3 regions of the Rhizobium sp. BK275 genome follow, and region 3 is predicted to be linked to each of the others. Evidence: predicted binding sites of a transcription regulator. Region 3 holds the regulator's gene; each other region holds the start of a gene.
The links. The regulator LexA, encoded in region 3, represses DNA repair genes until DNA is damaged. The targets are predictions, from matches to a motif close to TGTTCNNNNTGTGTTCNG.

Region 1 (6,025 bases), on a different contig from region 3:
TGGCGTCCCTTTCCATTCGCGGGCGGCAGGTGCTCTGCCCTTTGCGATCTTGAAGGGAATATGCGCCTGGCGTCGGCGGCGCGGTAGATTTGACTTCAGCGACCAATCGTCAACGCCATGTTGACGATAAAAGCGCGCAAGAAAAACGGGCGCCGAAGCGCCCGTTCAAAATTTCCGATGGACCGGGGTCTATTAGCGGCAACGCGCTTCGTAGCGGCGGCCGTAACGGTCGCGATAGATGCAGTAGCCGCGGCGTTCAACCGACTGGCCGATCAGTGCGCCTGTCAGACCGCCGGCGACTGCGCCAACTGCCGCGCCACCCCAGCTGTTGCTGACGGCGCCGCCGATGATGGCGCCCGTGCCGGCGCCGATCGCCGTGCCCTGCTCCGTCGGAGTGCAGGATGCGAGAGCGCCGATAAGAGCGCAGCTAAGAACAATCTTTTTCATGTCTAACTCCCCAGGTTGCCGGCCTTTTAAATTCGGCCCATCAGTACAAGAATGATGATGATGACGAGAACTAACCCCAAACCACCGGAAGGTCCATAGCCCCAGCCGCGGCTATAACCCCAATTCGGCAAGGCGCCGATCAATAGCAGAATAAGGATAATAAGAAGTATCGTGCCTAGCATGGTGTTTGTCCTGTCTCATCCTCATTTCGATTGGACTAGAAACACGCATCTTCGATTTTTGTTCCCGGCTAATCTCTCGGAATGTCGCGGCGGCGTTATCGGTCATTTCTCCAAAGCGGAGTTTAGCCGGTTCGCCAAAAGCCAAGTCGGCGAAGAACGCCCCAGCCTTTTCTCTGTATGGTTAAAAATGTGTTTAAATACAACATGTTGTGGTGAACAAAGCGGGAAAGTGGTGATGTCTCCGATTCGTCAGCGATTCGTTCCGGCTTTGATCGGTGCCGATCGTCCGTCGGTTTGCATACGCCCGCGTCTAAGGCATCGTAAATTCGACATGTAAAAGATTAACGCGATCTGGCGCTTCAGCCCGGCTCTCCCGAATTGGTGGAACCGTATCTTGGTGGCGGCGGCGAAAGGCCCACAACATCTCGCCGTGAACAAAAAGGGAAAGTCTCGATATCAGCGATTCGTCTCCGATTCGTTCCGGATTTGGTCGAAGCGTTAATTCTGGATCGGATCTTGCGGTCTTTACGGTTCGGCAAGAAGCGTTAATCGCGGTTGATGAAATCTCTCCCGCGCTGAATTTATCGATTCTGCATCTAGTGTAAAAAAGCGATTCAAAATCAATACTTAGCCGTGAACAAAAGCTGAATCAGCCGGAGTCAGCGATTCGTCTCCGATTCGTTCTCAAGCTGTTCCGAATCTTAAATCAAGGACTTAGCGGACTGTGACTTCCATGCTCAATCCAAAGTCTATTTCAAATCTGCCCTTGCGTTTGGAGCTTCGGCTGTCCATGTGTTCTCTGCCTTACCCGCAGGAGCCGACTTGACCCGGGGCGTCCCCGCCTCACTTGCATGGACCATGACCCTGACTTCGCAGCCGATGATACTGAGCGGGCGCGGCGTGACCGCGGTGCTTGGGCCGACCAATACCGGCAAGACCCATTATGCGATCGAACGCATGGTGGCGCATGGCACAGGTGTTATCGGCCTGCCGCTCCGCTTGCTCGCGCGCGAAGTCTATACGCGGGTGGTGGAAAAAGTCGGCGCCCAGAATGTTGCGCTGGTAACCGGGGAGGAAAAGATCTCGCCGCCGAATGCGCGCTTCTCTGTCTGCACGGTCGAGGCGATGCCGCGGGAAACCAAAGCCGCCTTTGTTGCTATCGACGAGGTGCAACTCGCGGGAGACCTCGAGCGCGGCCATATCTTCACAGACCGTATCCTGCATCTGCGCGGTCGTGACGAGACGCTGCTGCTTGGCGCCGGTACCATGCGGCCGATCTTGCAGCAGCTTCTACCGGGGATAACCGTCACGGAGCGGCCGCGGCTTTCTCACCTTCTCTATGCGGGACAGAAGAAGATCACCCGGCTGCCGCAGCGTTCGGCTATCGTCGCCTTCTCGGCGGACGAGGTTTACGCGATCGCCGAACTGATCCGTCGTCAGCGTGGCGGAGCGGCCGTGGTGCTCGGGGCGCTGAGCCCGCGCACCCGCAATGCGCAAGTGGCGCTCTACCAGGCGGGCGACGTCGAATATCTGGTTGCGACCGATGCGATCGGCATGGGTCTCAATCTCGATGTCGATCATGTGGCCTTCGCGCAGGATCGGAAGTTCGACGGCTATCAGTTCCGCAATCTCAATCCTGGTGAACTCGGCCAGATTGCCGGGCGCGCGGGACGTCATGTGCGCGACGGAACCTTTGGTGTAACCGGCCAGGTCTCGCCGTTCGACGAGGAGCTGGTACAGCGCATCGAGGGCCACGAATTTGATAATATCAAGGTTCTGCAGTGGCGGACCAAGGATCTCGATTTCTCCTCGATACAATCCCTGCGGGCAAGCCTTGAGACCGGACCCCGCGTGCCGGGTCTGACGCGGGCGCTGCCGGCGGTCGACCAGCAGGCGCTCGACCATTTATCGCGCTATCCGGAAATCACCGATCTCGCTAACACGCCGGCGCGCGTCGAAAAGCTCTGGGAGGCTTGCGCTCTACCGGACTATCGGCGCATAACGCCTGCGCAACATGCCGATCTTATTTCTACCCTCTTTTCCGATCTGGTGCGCTATGGCACGGTAAACGAGCAGTTTCTCGCGGAACAGGTTCATCGCTCGGATCGGACAGATGGAGAAATTGACACGCTTTCGGCGCGAATCGCGCAGATAAGAACCTGGACCTATGTATCGAATCGGCCCGGCTGGCTTGCCGATCCGACACACTGGCAGGAAAAGACGCGGGAAATCGAAGATCGATTGTCCGACGCGTTGCATGAAAGGTTGACGAAACGCTTTGTTGATCGCAGGACATCTGTGCTCATGAAGCGCCTGAGAGAGAATGCGATGCTGGAAGCTGAAATCAGTGTGAATGGCGATGTCTTTGTTGAAGGACATCATGTGGGGCAGTTGACCGGGTTCCGTTTTACGCCTGTGGGTGGAACGGATGGGCCGGACGCCAAGGCGGTTCAGTCTGCGTCGCAGAAGGCGCTCGCGCTTGAATTCGAAGCCCGTGCCGCGCGCCTGCATGCGGCAGGCAACGCCGATCTGGCGATCGGCTCGGACGGTCTTGTGCGTTGGCTCGGCGACCCTGTCGGACGTCTATCCGGTAGCGATCACGTGATGCGTCCGCGCGTCATCCTGCTTGCCGACGAGCAGCTTACGGGCAATGCGCGCGATCATGTCGCCGCCCGTATCGAACGTTTCGTCAATCATCATATCAGCACGGTGCTGAAGCCGCTCGACGATCTGTCGCGCGCTGAGGACCTGCAGGGCCTTGCCAAGGGGCTCGCCTTCCAGCTCGTCGAGAATCTCGGCGTGCTCTTCCGCCGCGACGTGACGGAAGAGGTGAAGTCTCTGGATCAGGATGCGCGCGCCTCCATGCGCCGTTACGGCATCCGCTTCGGTGCCTACCACATTTTCGTTCCGGCGCTTTTGAAGCCGGCGCCAGCAGAGCTCATCACACTGCTCTGGGCGCTGAAGAATGACGGGCTCGACAAGCCAGGTTATGGCGACCTCATTCCGGTGCTGGCCGCCGGCCGTACCTCCGTCGTCACCGATCCGAGCTTCGAGCGCATGTTCTATAAGCTCGCCGGCTTCCGTTTCCTCGGCAAGCGCGCGGTGCGTATCGATATCCTCGAGCGTCTGGCCGACCTCATCCGCCCGCTCTTGCAGTGGAAGCCGGGTCAAGCCAGCCGTCCGGAAGGCGCTTATGACGGCCGCCGCTTCACGACGACGACGGCGATGCTGTCCATTCTCGGCGCGACGCTGGAAGACATGGAAGAGATCCTCAAGGGTCTCGGCTATCGCGCAGACGCGGTAAAGGCCGAGGAGGCTGCAGCATTCCTTGCGACGCAGGATGCGGCATCGGCTCCCGTAACGGCGATTGAGACCGTGGCAGAGGAAACGGCTGAAAAGGCCGATCATGACGACGCAGATGGCGCTTCGGAAGAAACGCCCGCTGTCGAAGCCGCTCCTGCGGCTGCGGAGACGCCTGTGGCAGCCGAAGGTTCGGTTGAAGTCAGCGAGGCTGAAGCTGAGGCTGCAGAGCCGAAGCCGGTTCTTCTGTGGCGTCTCGGTGGCCGCAACGAGAACCAGCGCCAGGCGCGCGGCCATGGCGACCGCCGCGGCGGGCAAGGTCAGGGCGAACGTCATGGCCAAGGTCATGGCCAAGGTCAGGAACGTGGCGACCGTAATCGCCGTCCTGGCGGCGGTGAGGGCGGCGAGGCCCGTGATGGCAACCGCCACAACAACCGCAACCGGGATGGCGGCAACCGCGAAGGCGGGAATCGTGATGGCGGCAGGCCGCAGCAGGCGCGCAACGAGCAGCGCGGCGACCGTCAGGACCGTGGTGATCGCAAGGATCGTGGCGACCGCAACGACCGTAACAACAACCGCGGCAATTCGCAGCCGCTGCGTTTCGAGGCCAAGCCGCCGCGCAAGGAGAAGCCGATCGATCCGGATTCGCCCTTTGCCAAACTTGCAGCGCTCAAGGAGCAGATGAAGAAGTAATCATGGGCGGAGAAACACAGCCAGGAAGCGGTTCGCGCCAGCGCATCGACAAATGGCTGTTTTTCACACGTATGGCGAAATCACGCTCGCTGGCGCAAAGCCATATCCAGTCTGGCCATGTCAGCATCAACGGCTCACGCTGCGCGCAGCCTAGTCAAATGATCAAAGTCGGTGATCGCATCGAGTTGAAGCTGGAGCGGCGAGACGTCATTCTCGTCGTTCGGCTGCCCGGCGACAGACGCGGCCCCTACGAGGAGGCGCGGCTGCTCTATGAGGACCTGTCGCCGCCTCCAGATGAGACAAAACGCCTCACCCCATACGAACAGGCAATCCGGGCGACTGGTTCCGGCAGGCCGACGAAAAAGGAACGACGCGCAATCGACAGGCTGATGTCGGACGAGGATTAGAAAACTCTTCCTGCCATAAGCCTTTCGAAGATCGTTTGTCCTTGAAATCCTGCTGCAAAGTCGATACGTCACACACAACCTGCCGGGTAGTGTGCTTGCCTCCCAAGCCTGTTCACGCTTTTTCTCCGGCTCAGGGGACAGGCGCGACGTTCCAGGTTGCCCGGCCCCGCCCGCATGGAAATCCTGGAGTTCTTCATGACCTATGTCGTGACCGACAATTGCATTCGCTGCAAATACACCGATTGTGTTGAAGTCTGCCCTGTCGACTGTTTCTACGAGGGCGAGAATTTCCTCGTCATCCATCCCGATGAATGCATCGACTGCGGTGTCTGCGAGCCGGAATGTCCGGCCGAGGCGATCAAGCCCGATACCGAACCGGGTCTCGACAAGTGGCTGAAGATCAACGCGGAATATGCGAGCATCTGGCCGAATATCACTGTTAAGAAGGAGCCGATGCCGGAGGCCAAGGAGCTGGACGGCGAGACCGGGAAATTCGAGAAATACTTCTCTGAAAAGCCCGGTAGTGGCGACTGAAATTCTCGACGGGCAGCGCCGTTGAAACCGGGTTCAGCCTCAGGTTAAACGTTTCAAATTACGCGTGAGTCACATGGGGGCTATGTGTTGCCCACATGACTCACGTTAAGCAAATTATTGATTTCCTCATATTTTTGTGATACGTTCACCACACTGTTCCACTTGTGGCATGACGCATGCCCAAAACCATCACGAAAGTAAAAGCAAATCCGCACGCGGTTTCCGTGACATATCAATAACTTGAGCTGTCGGATCCCAAGATCGCGCGCGAGGATACCTTTTTGCTTCTGTCTGGTGGAACCAGAGTGAAGTCACCCGACGGATCTAACCGTCTCATCCGGGCCTGACTGACCCGGGCTCCGGCCGTTGCCGGAAGCGTAACAGGGAGTTTTTGATTAGAATGACCATCCAGCAGAAAAAACCTTCTACCGCACGTCACGGCTTCAAAACTGGTGAATCGAT
Region 2 (6,025 bases), on a different contig from region 3:
ACCGCAAGGCTGATCGGAATGACGAGGAACGTGACGATGAGGACGATCGCGATCGTCGCGGCGATCGTCGTATTGCCGCCGACGCGGGCAACCAGTTTGCGGTAAAGCGGCCAGCTCGCAAAGCCGATGACGAGGGCTGCGAGCACCGGCACCACGAAGCCGTAGAAGAAATAAACGCCGGCTGCGGCGACGAGTACGAGCAGCCAGCGCGCAGCCGAAATGGAGGGTATCAGCGGCGTACGTATCGTCGCCGACGGCCCCAGCCATCGCGGCTCCGTATTGGTTTTCTGACGATCAAACACACCCACGCGCGCCTCTTTTTATTGTTGCTCTAGTTTATGGGCCATGAACCGGGCGGTTTCAAGGTACGCCCGGATAAAGCGTATACAAAGCGTGGTTATTTGGTCGCTGAATCCTTGAGATATTATTGCGGGCGGCGGTTGACCTTAAAGGCGTAGAACTGCGTCTTCTGGCCGGTCGAGAAATTATTGTCCGAACCGAGGATCAGGACATCGGTGCCATCCTTCGCCTTGCCGATTGCCATGGCCTCGATATTGTCGGGCGTCAGGCCGATGGCACGCAGGTCGAGCACCTGGCTCTTGCGCACTGATACGACGTGCTGGTCATTCTTGGCGAGCGAAGCGATACCGGAAACATCGGTTGCGCCATCGAGATCCATCATGAAGAGCTTGACGTTGTTGCCGAAACCCTGCGCGTAGCTGCGCTCGACAGCGAGCAGGCGATGATCGTCAAGTGCGATCATTTCCGACACGCCGTTATCATTGCCGCCATCGGGTTTGGTGGCAGCCTGAGGGATCGGTGAAACGGGGTATACGTACTGAGCCTTCGGTTCGCCGCTCGCGCCGTCATACCGGATGATGCGCGACAAGCTGCCGGTCGTCAGATTGGGGTTCGGGCCGTCCTGATAGAGGGCTGCTTCGACGCCGATGGATACGTCACCGGACGGGGACATAGCCAAATCCTCGAAAGCGAGGTTGTCGCGAATACCGGTCGATTTGTCGGCGGTCGGGGCAAAACCGTCCGGTAGCTTGAACTCGCGAACGAAGGCGCCGTCCGGCGAGGTGACGCGGACGAAGGGGGCGATCAGCGCCTTGGCATCGCCCTCGCTGCCCCAGTAAATCCCGTCCTTGCCGAAGCGGATGGATTCTGGATCGACGGTGCGGATGGCAAAGGGCTGGCCGTTCTTGTCCTGGAAAGTGGTATGCTTGACGATGGTGACGCTCTTCAGGCCGCTCGCGCTGACATCGATATCGAGATCATAGAAGCGCGCCGAGGCCTTTTCGGAACGGTCGTCGCTGATGGCGATATAGCGGCCGGTGGCGGCATCGAAATCGAGGCCGGAAATGCCGCCGAATTCGACGCCATTTTCCATCTGGCCGGTTGGGATGACGAATTCACCGAGATAGGAAAGAGAGATCGCCGCCGCGCAATCGCCGAAGGGGCAGGCGGTCTCCACGGTCGCGCCGATATCGGTGGCATAGACGGAGGCGGTGCTGGACAGGAGAACGAAAGCGGCAGTCGCAAGAAAACGCTTGGTCATGGCAAGTATCCGGCAAAGGGTTGAGACAAAACGGCCGGCGCTGCAGTGCCCTCGCGGGAGGACAGAGCGCCGGCCGTTCTATTGCGCCGGTAATTTGACGGAAGCGTAACGGTTCCTCGTCAGTTCGATGAATTCGTTGCGGCTTAAATATCCAAATCTTCAGCGAAAGCGGCACGCTCCTGGATGAAGCGGAAGCGGGCTTCGGCCTTGGTTCCCATCAGGTCGTCAACGGCGTTGCGCGTTCCCTCGAAATCCACCTCGTCGATCAGCACCCGCAGCAGCGTGCGCTTGGACGGATCCATGGTGGTTTCCTTGAGCTGGGCGGGCAGCATTTCGCCGAGACCTTTGAAGCGGCTGATCTCGATCTTGGCCTTGCCCTTGAACTCCGTCTCCATCAGCTCGGCGCGGTGATCGTCGTCGCGGGCATAGGCGGATTTTGCCCCTTGGGTGATCTTGTAGAGCGGCGGCACGGCGAGGAAGAGGTGGCCGCCCCGGACCAGCTCCGGCATTTCCTGATAGAAGAAGGTGATGAGCAGCGAGGCAATGTGCGCACCGTCCACGTCGGCATCGGTCATGACGATGACGCGTTCGTAGCGCAGATCCTCTTCGCGGTATTTCGAGCGTGTGCCGCAGCCGAGCGCCTGAACGAGGTCGGAGATCTGCTGGTTGGCGCCGAGCTTTTCGCGGCCGGCGCTGGCGACGTTGAGGATCTTGCCGCGCAGCGGCAGGATCGCCTGGTTGGCGCGGTTGCGCGCCTGCTTGGCGGAGCCACCTGCCGAGTCACCCTCGACCAGGAAGAGTTCGGCGCCTTCGGCGGTGTTCTGTGAGCAGTCGGCGAGCTTGCCGGGCAGGCGCAGCTTGCGAACGGCCGTTTTGCGGTTGACTTCCTTCTCCTTGCGGCGGCGCAGCCGCTCCTCGGCGCGCTCGATCACCCAGTCGAGAAGCTTCTCGGCCTCATTGGGATTGTCGGCGAGATAGTGGTCGAAAGGATCGCGCAGCGCGTTTTCGACGAGGCGCTGGGCTTCGACGGTCGCCAGACGATCCTTGGTCTGGCCAACGAATTCCGGCTCGCGGATGAAGACCGAAAGCATGCCGACGGCAGAGATCATCACGTCGTCGGTGGTGATCTGCGCAGCGCGCTTGTTCTGCGTCAGTTCGGCGTAGCTTTTCAGGCCCTTGGTCAGCGCGATGCGCAGACCCGCCTCATGCGTGCCGCCTTCGGGCGTCGGGATGGTGTTACAATAGGAATGAACCTGCGGATCGCCGCCATACCAGGTGATGGCCCATTCCAGCGCTCCGTGACCTGCGGCCTTCTCGGTCTTGCCGGCGAAGATTTCGCGGGTAACGGTGAACTCCTTGCCCATCGTCGCCTGCAGGTAATCCTTAAGGCCGCCGGGGAAGTGGAAGACTGCCTTGTCGGGCACGTCGGAACCTTCAGGCAGCACGCCGGGATCGCAGCTCCAGCGGATTTCGACGCCGCCGAAGAGATAGGCCTTGGAGCGGGCCATGCGGAAAACACGCGCTGCATCGAACTTCGCATGATCCCCGAAAATCTGCGGGTCGGGGTGAAAGCGAACCTTGGTGCCGCGGCGGTTATGCACATCGCCGAGCTCTTCGAGCCCGCCCTGCGGCAGGCCGCGCGAGAAGCGCTGGCGATAGAGCTTGCGGTTGCGAGCAACCTCGACTTCGAGAACGTCTGACAGAGCGTTGACGACGGACACGCCGACACCGTGCAGACCGCCGGAGGTTTCGTAAGCCTTGCCGTCGAATTTACCGCCAGCATGCAGCTTGGTCATGATGACTTCAAGTGTCGACTTGCCGGGAACCTGCGGATGGTTCTCGACCGGAATACCGCGGCCGTTATCGGTAACGGTGAGATAGCCCTCAACATCGAGATGCACATCGATGAAATCGGCATGGCCGGCCACTGCTTCGTCCATCGAGTTGTCGATGACTTCGGCAAAGAGGTGGTGCAGGGCCTTCTCGTCGGTGCCGCCGATATACATGCCCGGGCGCATGCGCACCGGTTCCAGGCCTTCCAGAACGCGGATCGAGGATGCGCCGTAATCGTCGCCGTTCGACGTCGCCGGGGCAGGGCGGGAGGCGGCGGGTGCTGCAGTCGCAGCGGGCTTTGCAGCCGGCGCGGCAGACTTTGCAGCCTCCTCCTGCTTCTGCGGGTCCTGCTTTGACGACAGGGGCATTCCGGAAAAAAGGTCGTTGCTGTCTTCCATGGAACCGTTCAGATCTTATTCTCGTGACGGGCCGCCGCTGGCCCACAATAGTCGCGTTCGGCATCGCGTTTGCGAATCAGGGGAATTCTGACAGAAAGCGCCCCGATACGCGACGCGCTCCGGAATTGCGGAGCTTTTCAAGATGTGATTTGCGTTGCCGGGCGTCGAATGGCAAGTCGCGGCAGCTCTTTGGGAACCATCTGCATGCCGATGTCCACAAGTCATTGCACCATAATCACTGCAATTGCGGCCTTTTTCCTGTCCGCAGCGGTCGGGACCGCCGCAGCCGATGCCCTGCCGCCTTACAAGGACGACCTGTTTTCGAAGCAGATCGTGCTTCAGACAGGCGATGACGGCGCGTTCGAAGTGATCGAATACGACGAGATGCGCGACATCAACGGGCGTGACCAGATCCCTGAAAAGCGTGTGCAGCAGAAATATGTCTCGCTCGGCGTGAAGAAGCTGCAGGCGGATGAAACGCTGTCGCTCGACGGTATCAGGCTGGATGTCACCAGGGTGGGACCGGCACAGAATCCCGCCTTCGCGGTTATCTTCATCCACGGCCGCGATGGTGACCGGCGGCTCGGCGCCAACGACTATACGTTCGGCGGCAACTTCAACCGGCTGAAGAACCTCGCTGCCGGCAATGGCGGCGTCTATTATTCTCCGACAGTGCGGACGTTCGACGCCAATGGCGTGACGGCGATCGCCGGCCTGATCCGCTATGCGAGCGCACAGTCTCCCGGCCGACCAATCATCCTGAGCTGCGCCTCTATGGGCAGCCAGATCTGCTGGGGGATCGCGCGCGATGCCGAAAGTGTCAAACGGCTGAAGGGAATGCTGATCATGAGCGGCGTCTCGGACCCGGATTTTGCAAAGAGCCCTTTCTACAAGGCGAAGCTGCCGCTCTGGTTTGCCCATGGCAGCCGCGATCCCGTCTATGCTGCAGCCGACCAGCAAGCGCTGTTCGAAGAGCTCGACAAGGCAAAATACCCGACGCATTTCACATTGTTTGAGAGCGGCAATCACGGCACGCCGATCCGCATGATCGACTGGCGCAGGGTGCTGAACTGGATACTGGCGTCCTGAAAAGGCGGATTTCACCCCACGTAAGACCGATATTGCCCCAACGTCACCTGGAGCGCTTTCCTTTGCTGCCGGCTTTTGCTAAGGCCGCCGAATAGGCGGATTTTGGGAGGAGCAACATGACACCTGACGTACGCCCGCTCGTGGCGGGGAACTGGAAGATGAACGGCACGCGTGCCTCATTGGACCAGATCAAGGCGATTGCTCAAGGCGTCAGTACTCCCTTGTCGGAGAAAGTCGAAGCCCTGATCTGCCCGCCGGCAACGCTGCTCTACGTGGCGACGGCGCTCGCCACCGACAGCCCGCTTGCGATCGGCGCACAGGATTGCCACCAGACGCAGAGCGGCGCCCATACCGGCGATGTATCTGCGGAAATGATTGCCGATTGCTACGGCACCTATGTGATCGTCGGCCATTCGGAACGACGCATCAACCATGCCGAAACCGATCATCTGGTGCGCGCCAAGGCCCAGGCTGCCTATCAGGCCGATATCATCGCGATCATTTGTGTCGGAGAAACCGCCGATGAGCGCGACGCCTACCAGACGCTCGATATCCTCAAGCGCCAGCTTTCGGGATCGCTGCCGGACGAGGCGACGGCCGAAAATACCGTTATCGCCTATGAGCCGGTCTGGGCGATCGGTACCGGGCTGACGCCGACCGCACAGGATGTGGAAATCGTCCATGCCTTCATCCGCGACGAACTTGTCTTGCGGTTCGGCAAAGAGGGCAGGGGCATGCGCATCCTCTATGGCGGTTCGGTCAAGCCCTCGAATGCCAGCGAGCTGCTCGCCGTCGACAATGTGGACGGCGCGCTGATCGGCGGTGCGAGCTTGAAAGCCACTGACTTCCTCGCCATCTACGGCGCATATGAAACGCTGCTTGCCTGAGGCGATTGCATATTCCTGGCCGAAGGGCTTGGAATAGCAGATGACCTCATGTAAAGAGCCGCCAGATTTTTACTTTATGTCCGTCCTCAGACGGGCAGGACTGGACCCATGCAGACAGTATTGATTGTCATCCATCTCATGATCGTGCTCGCGCTCGTCGGCGTCGTGCTCATCCAGCGCTCCGAAGGCGGCGGCCTCGGCATCGGCGGCGGATCGGGCTTCATGTCGGCCCGCGGTACGGCCAATGCGCTGACGCG
Region 3 (6,025 bases):
TGTCGCACCGCGCGCCATTGTGACGCAACCGGTAAGGACGCAGGCTGCTGTTCCGCTGCAGTGGCGGCTGATTGCCGTTGCGAAACAATACACCGAATCGTCTATCCGCATGGCCGCCGAAGAGGCTGGCCACGGTCGCCTCATTCTCTTCTCGCCGGTCTTCCTCGGTGCGGGTGCTGCGACCTGGTTTCTGGCAGTTTCGGATTTTCCGGCCGTCTCGCTTGGTCTCTGCCTGTTTATCCTCTTCCTTGCCGTTGCGCTCTGCGGATATGGCCGGACGGAACTGCGGGCGACGCTGCTTGCTCTGCTTCTCTTTGCTGGCGGAATGCTTTCGGCACAGGTCGAAACATGGCGGGCGCAGACCCTGATCCTGGATTCTGCCGTAACGACAACGGTGACCGGCCGCATCGAGCGCCGCGAAGGCGATGGAAGAGGGCGCTGGCGCTATATTCTTGCTGTTAGCGGAACGGATGCTCCTCAGATCAAGCGTCCACCCAAGCGTATTTCCGTGCTGGTCCGGGGCGCCACGCAGCCCTTTGAGCTTGGTGACGTCATCGAGGGCAGGGCACGTCTCACGCCTCCGGCAGGACCCGCACTTCCCCACCTCAACGATTTTGCCTTCAGCGCCTATTTCGACGGCATTGGCGCCAACGGCTTTTTCTATGGTGCGCCGAAAAAGGCTGCGTCGCAGCCGCAGCAGGCGGGCTCGATCGGTAAGGCGACCCTGGAATGGCTCTATCGGCTCAGGAGCGGCATCGGCGATCGAATCCGCTCCGTTCTGCCGGGTGATACCGGCGCCTTTGCTGCTTCACTTGTCACCGATGAGAGACGGGCGATCTCGGATGAAACGACGGAGGCGCTGCGGCAATCCGGCCTTGCCCACATCATCGCGATCTCCGGTCTTAATATGGCGCTCTCCGCCGGCATCTTCTTTGTCGGCCTGCGCGTCATCCTCAGTCTTTTTTCCGGCATTGCCCAGGCATGGCCGACCAAGAAAATCGCGGCGGCCGGAGCGCTCGCTGCGGTGACGGCTTATTATCTGATCTCGGGTTTTGCCGTCTCCGCCGAACGCGCTTTCATCATGATGGCGATCATGCTGGTTGCCGTCTTCTTTGACCGGCCGTCGATCAGCCTCAGAAACGTGGCGCTGTCCGCGCTCGTGATCCTCGCAGCCTCGCCGTCAGAGGTGCTGGGACCGAGCTTCCAGATGTCCTTTGCCGCAACGCTTGCCCTGGTCGCCGGTTACGACCTCTGGAAGGGCCGGCCGATGCGGGAGAATGCCTTTGCCAAGTTGCCGATCATGAAACCCCTCTTCATGATTGGCGGCTTCTTCGGCGGCATTTTCCTGACCTCGTTGATCGGCGGTTTCTCGACCGCGTTGTTTTCGATCGAGCATTTTCACCGGTTGACTGCCTACGGCCTGCCGGCAAATCTCGCGGCCATGCCGGTCATTTCCTTCATCGTCATGCCGGCCGGTATGCTGGCGATGCTGCTGATGCCCTTTGGCCTCGATGGCCCGGTGTGGCAGGTCGCAGGCTTCGGGCTCGATCTGGTGATAAAAATCGCAAAGACGGTATCGAGCTGGGGTGGCAATATCGATGTGGGCCGTTTGCCCGGCTGGTACTTCCCGACAGCCGTCTTCGGGTTTCTGCTGCTGACCCTGCTCAGAACCAGACTGCGGCACGTCGGAACGGCAATCGTTGCGGTTTCCACGCTTGCCGTCGCGTTGCTTCCGATCGAGGCGATGCCCGACATCACCATCGCCGAAGATGGCGGCCTGGTCGCTGTTGTCGATGGAGAGGCAATAGCTTCGAACCGCGAAAAGCCGCCTGCCTTCATCTTCGAACAATGGCAGCGGGCGCTTGCCATGGAAGAACATCGAAAGCCGGTCATGCTCCAGGCTGTCAATGTCCCCACTGCGCCTGAAGGTAAACGGCTGCAGCTATCACGGGATCAGCAGGACGAAGCCAGAGCAGCGATAAGACATGCCGCCGCGAGCTTGCCATCGCGCTTCTCCTGCCAGAAGGGCGCCTGGTGCACTGCCTTGCTCCGAAATGGAAAGAAACTGACGGTCATCGACAATGCAGCCTATCTCGGGCCGGCCTGCGATACGGCCGATATCGTCGTTACCCCTGTCCGTTTGCGGTTTGACCATTGTCGTTCCGGCGCATTGCTCTTTACTGGCGAGACACTACGCAGAACAGGCTCCGTCGAACTTCGTTTTACCGATAAGGGGATTGAGATCACAACTGCATTCGACACGTTGCGGCGGCCCTGGATGCGCCACCGTGCCTATGACTGGCGCAGCGACAGTTTCGCAGACGCCAGTACGTCACCGGTCAGTGATAGCGGCGAATGAGGCCGACGAGCTTGCCCTGGACCTTGACGCGATCCGGCGGGAAAATGCGGGTCTCATAAGCGGGGTTTGCTGCCTCGAGTGCAATCGATGCGCCCTTGCGGCGAAAACGCTTGAGCGTCGCTTCCTCCTCGTCGACGAGTGCCACCACAATATCACCGGGATTGGCGGTGCTGCCGTTGCGGATGATGACCGTGTCGCCATCGAAGATGCCGGCTTCGATCATCGAGTCGCCGCGAACCTCGAGTGCATAATGCTCACCCGAGCCCAGCATGTCGGCGGGAACGTTGATGTCGTGCGTATTGTTCTGGATTGCCGAGATCGGTACACCGGCGGCGATGCGCCCCATGACCGGCACAGAAATCGAATTGCCGTTGTCGGCAGCAGGTGCAGACTTTGCCGGAGCGGGAGCCGCCGGCTGAGGCTTGCCGAGGCTGCCCTCGATGACGCTCGGCGAAAAGCCGCGCCGAGGCTGCAGGCTCGGGCTGTAGGCTTCCGGCAACTTGATGACTTCGAGCGCGCGTGCCCGGTTCGGAAGCCGGCGAATGAAGCCGCGTTCTTCGAGCGCTGTGATCAGCCGGTGGATGCCGGATTTTGAGGCCAGATCCAGGGCATCCTTCATCTCGTCGAAAGACGGCGGAACGCCTGACTCCTTCATCCTTTCATGAATGAAAAGAAGAAGTTCCTGTTGTTTGCGCGTGAGCATGGCGTATACCCCAGTCTTGAAACAAATCCAGAACAGACACTATATGTTCCATATGTGTTCCGCAAGTGGCTAAATTTTCGTAAAACTTCTGTTCATTCTGCTGAGAATTTTATTTTTATCGCGGGAAAGCCTGCCCGGCCTTGCTTCGTAACGCCTGCTGAAGCACATCATCCTGGCAATGCTGGAGAGTAGCCGATGACCCAGGACATGCTTCCGATCGATCATCTCGTTTTGCCGGTTACCGATATCGATCTTGCCCGCGAAAGGCTGGGCAAGCTTGGTTTCACCGTAGCCCCTGATGCCCGCCATCCCTTCGGCACGGAAAATGCCTGCGTTTTCTTTACTGACAAAACCTATCTTGAGCCATTGGGTGTCGCGAGTGTGGAGGAGAGCGAGGAGACGGCGCGTGAGGGCAATGTCTTCACCGCCCGCAATCAGGCTTTCCGCTTCCGCTGCGGCAGCGAGGGACTGTCCGCCATCGCCTTTGCGACAGCGGATGCGAAGCGCGAACATGCTCGATTCGTAAAGGGCGGCATCAGCGCTGGCTCTGTGCTGCAGTTCGAACGTCCCGTGAAAATGCCCGATGGTGCAGAAAGTGTTGCCGGCTTCCGGCTCGCCTTCGCTGGCGACCTGCGGGCACCGGATTTCTTTCTCTTCGCTGTCGAGCGCATCAACCCGCTTCCGGCCGACCGCGGCGCGCTGGAGACCCATGCCAATGGCGTGACGGGCATTGCCGAGATCGCGCTCGCGGCCCCCGAGCCGACAGCTTTCGGCGAGTTCGTTCGCGCGGCGGCAAAAGCCGCTTCTGCCGATGTCACGAGTTTCGGGCTGGAGGTGCCGACCGGAAACGCAAAGATCAGCCTGATGATCCCAGAGGGGCTGGAGGCCTATTTCGATTTGAGCACGCCGGATAGCGATCGCGGCCTGCGCGGCCGGGCGATCCTCTTTGCGGTTGCCGATCTGGCCGTGACAGAAGCGCATTTGGCTGCTAACGGGGTGACCTATACACGCAAGGGAAACCGTATTCTTGTGAAGTCCGTGCCCGGTCAGGGTGCGCTCTTTGCCTTCGAGGAAACATCATGAGCTCCAATACCAATGCAGAGGTCCGGATCGGCGAGGGCGCTGGCCAGGTTCTGTTTTCCAATTCTGCCAAGCTTTCGCTCATCGCTGGTCCGTGCCAAATGGAAAGCCGCGAGCATGCCTTCATGGTCGGCGGCACGCTGAAGGAGATCTGCGACAAGCTCGGTATGGGCCTCGTCTACAAGACCTCCTATGACAAGGCGAACCGCACCTCGATTTCCGCCAAGCGCGGTATCGGCCTCGAAAAGGCGATGGAGGTTTTCGACGACCTCAAGAAGGAATTCGGCTTTCCTGTCCTGACGGACGTTCATACGGCAGAACAATGCGCCATTGTCGCTGAAACCGTCGATGTGCTGCAGATCCCGGCCTTCCTCTGCCGCCAGACGGATCTTCTCGTTGCCGCCGCCAAGACCGGCCGCGTCGTCAACGTCAAGAAAGGCCAGTTCCTGGCTCCCTGGGACATGAAGAATGTGCTCGGCAAGCTGAATGCCAGCGGCAATCCGAATGTATTGCTTTGCGAGCGCGGCGTTTCCTTCGGCTACAACACGCTGGTCTCCGACATGCGTTCCCTGCCGATCATGGCGGCAATGGGCGCTCCTGTTATCTTCGACGCCACGCATTCCGTCGCCCAACCGGGCGGGCAGGGCGATTCCTCCGGCGGCCAGCGCGAATTCGTTGAAACGCTGGCGCGTGCTGCCGTAGCCGCCGGCGTTGCAGGTGTCTTCATCGAAACCCATGAGGATCCGGACAATGCCCCTTCCGACGGCCCGAACATGGTCTATCTCAAGGATCTGCCGCGGCTTCTGGAAAAGCTGCTTGCCTTTGATGCGGTCGCCAAGGGCTGACAGTCAAAAGCCTGACATGATCGTGTTATAGCGACGATTAGAGATGCAGGTCGAAAGTGTCGCAAAGCGCCCCCCAAAGTGCCATTGTAATTTGCGTACCTTCGATTAAGACGGTTTCAAACGATTTATCCACCCACGAGCAGGAAAAAACCATGACTGCAATTACCGATATCATCGCCCGCGAGATTCTCGATAGCCGTGGTAACCCCACCGTCGAAGTCGATGTCTATCTCGAAGACGGCAGCATGGGCCGTGCAGCTGTTCCCTCGGGTGCTTCGACCGGCGCGCATGAAGCCGTCGAAGTGCGTGACGGCGGCAAGCGTTATCTCGGCAAGGGTGTTGAAAAGGCCGTCGAGGCCGCTAATACGGAAATCTTTGACGCCATCGGCGGCATCGACGCCGAAAACCAGATTCAGATCGACAAGATCATGATCGAGCTCGACGGCACGCCGAACAAGTCGCGTCTCGGTGCCAACGCCATCCTCGGCGTTTCGCTCGCCGTCGCCAAAGCTGCCGCAGAGGCTTCCGGCCTGCCGCTCTACCGTTACGTTGGCGGCGCTTCCGCAAACCTGCTGCCGGTTCCGATGATGAACATCATCAACGGCGGCGCACATGCCGACAATCCGATCGATTTCCAGGAGTTCATGATCCTGCCGGTTGGCGCAGATTCGATCCGTGAAGCTGTTCGCATGGGCTCGGAAGTCTTCCATACGCTGCGTAAGGAACTCGCTGCCCAGGGACACAATACCAATGTCGGCGACGAAGGCGGTTTTGCGCCGGGTCTGAAGAGCGCTCCGGAAGCCCTCGACTTCATCGTCAAGTCGATCGAGAAAGCCGGCTACAAGCCGGGCGAGGACATCTACCTCGGCCTCGATTGCGCCTCGACGGAATTCTTCAAGGACGGCAAGTATGTGATGGAAGGTGAAGGCCGCACGCTCGAGCCGGGCGCCATGGCTGAATACCTTGCCGAACTCGCTGCCAAGTATCCGATCATCTCCATCGAAGACGGCATGGCCGAGGACGACTGGGAAGGCTGGA

Region 1: a site for LexA is predicted at 1,309-1,326, ahead of FHT82_RS20315 (helicase-related protein). Genes of this name have one in related genera too.
Region 2: a site for LexA is predicted at 3,798-3,815, ahead of parE (DNA topoisomerase IV subunit B). Genes of this name have one in related genera too.

What each region holds. Positions count from the first base shown of each region.
Region 1 is NZ_JACHZL010000006.1:283,881-289,905, reverse strand. It holds gene FHT82_RS20325 (YMGG-like glycine zipper-containing protein) at 193-447, opposite strand; gene FHT82_RS20320 (DUF3309 family protein) at 474-629, opposite strand; gene FHT82_RS20315 (helicase-related protein) at 1,488-4,622, shown strand; gene FHT82_RS20310 (RNA-binding S4 domain-containing protein) at 4,625-5,029, shown strand; gene fdxA (ferredoxin FdxA) at 5,225-5,563, shown strand; gene FHT82_RS20300 (CarD family transcriptional regulator) at 5,964-6,025, shown strand, end outside.
Region 2 is NZ_JACHZL010000007.1:428,676-434,700, forward strand. It holds gene FHT82_RS23340 (AI-2E family transporter) at 1-308, opposite strand, end outside; gene FHT82_RS23345 (esterase-like activity of phytase family protein) at 425-1,561, opposite strand; gene parE (DNA topoisomerase IV subunit B) at 1,705-3,792, opposite strand; gene FHT82_RS23355 (alpha/beta hydrolase) at 3,997-4,881, shown strand; gene tpiA (triose-phosphate isomerase) at 4,998-5,768, shown strand; gene secG (preprotein translocase subunit SecG) at 5,877-6,025, shown strand, end outside.
Region 3 is NZ_JACHZL010000003.1:109,725-115,749, reverse strand. It holds gene FHT82_RS10380 (ComEC/Rec2 family competence protein) at 1-2,359, shown strand, start outside; gene lexA (transcriptional repressor LexA) at 2,340-3,062, opposite strand; gene FHT82_RS10370 (VOC family protein) at 3,258-4,145, shown strand; gene kdsA (3-deoxy-8-phosphooctulonate synthase) at 4,142-4,987, shown strand; gene eno (phosphopyruvate hydratase) at 5,140-6,025, shown strand, end outside.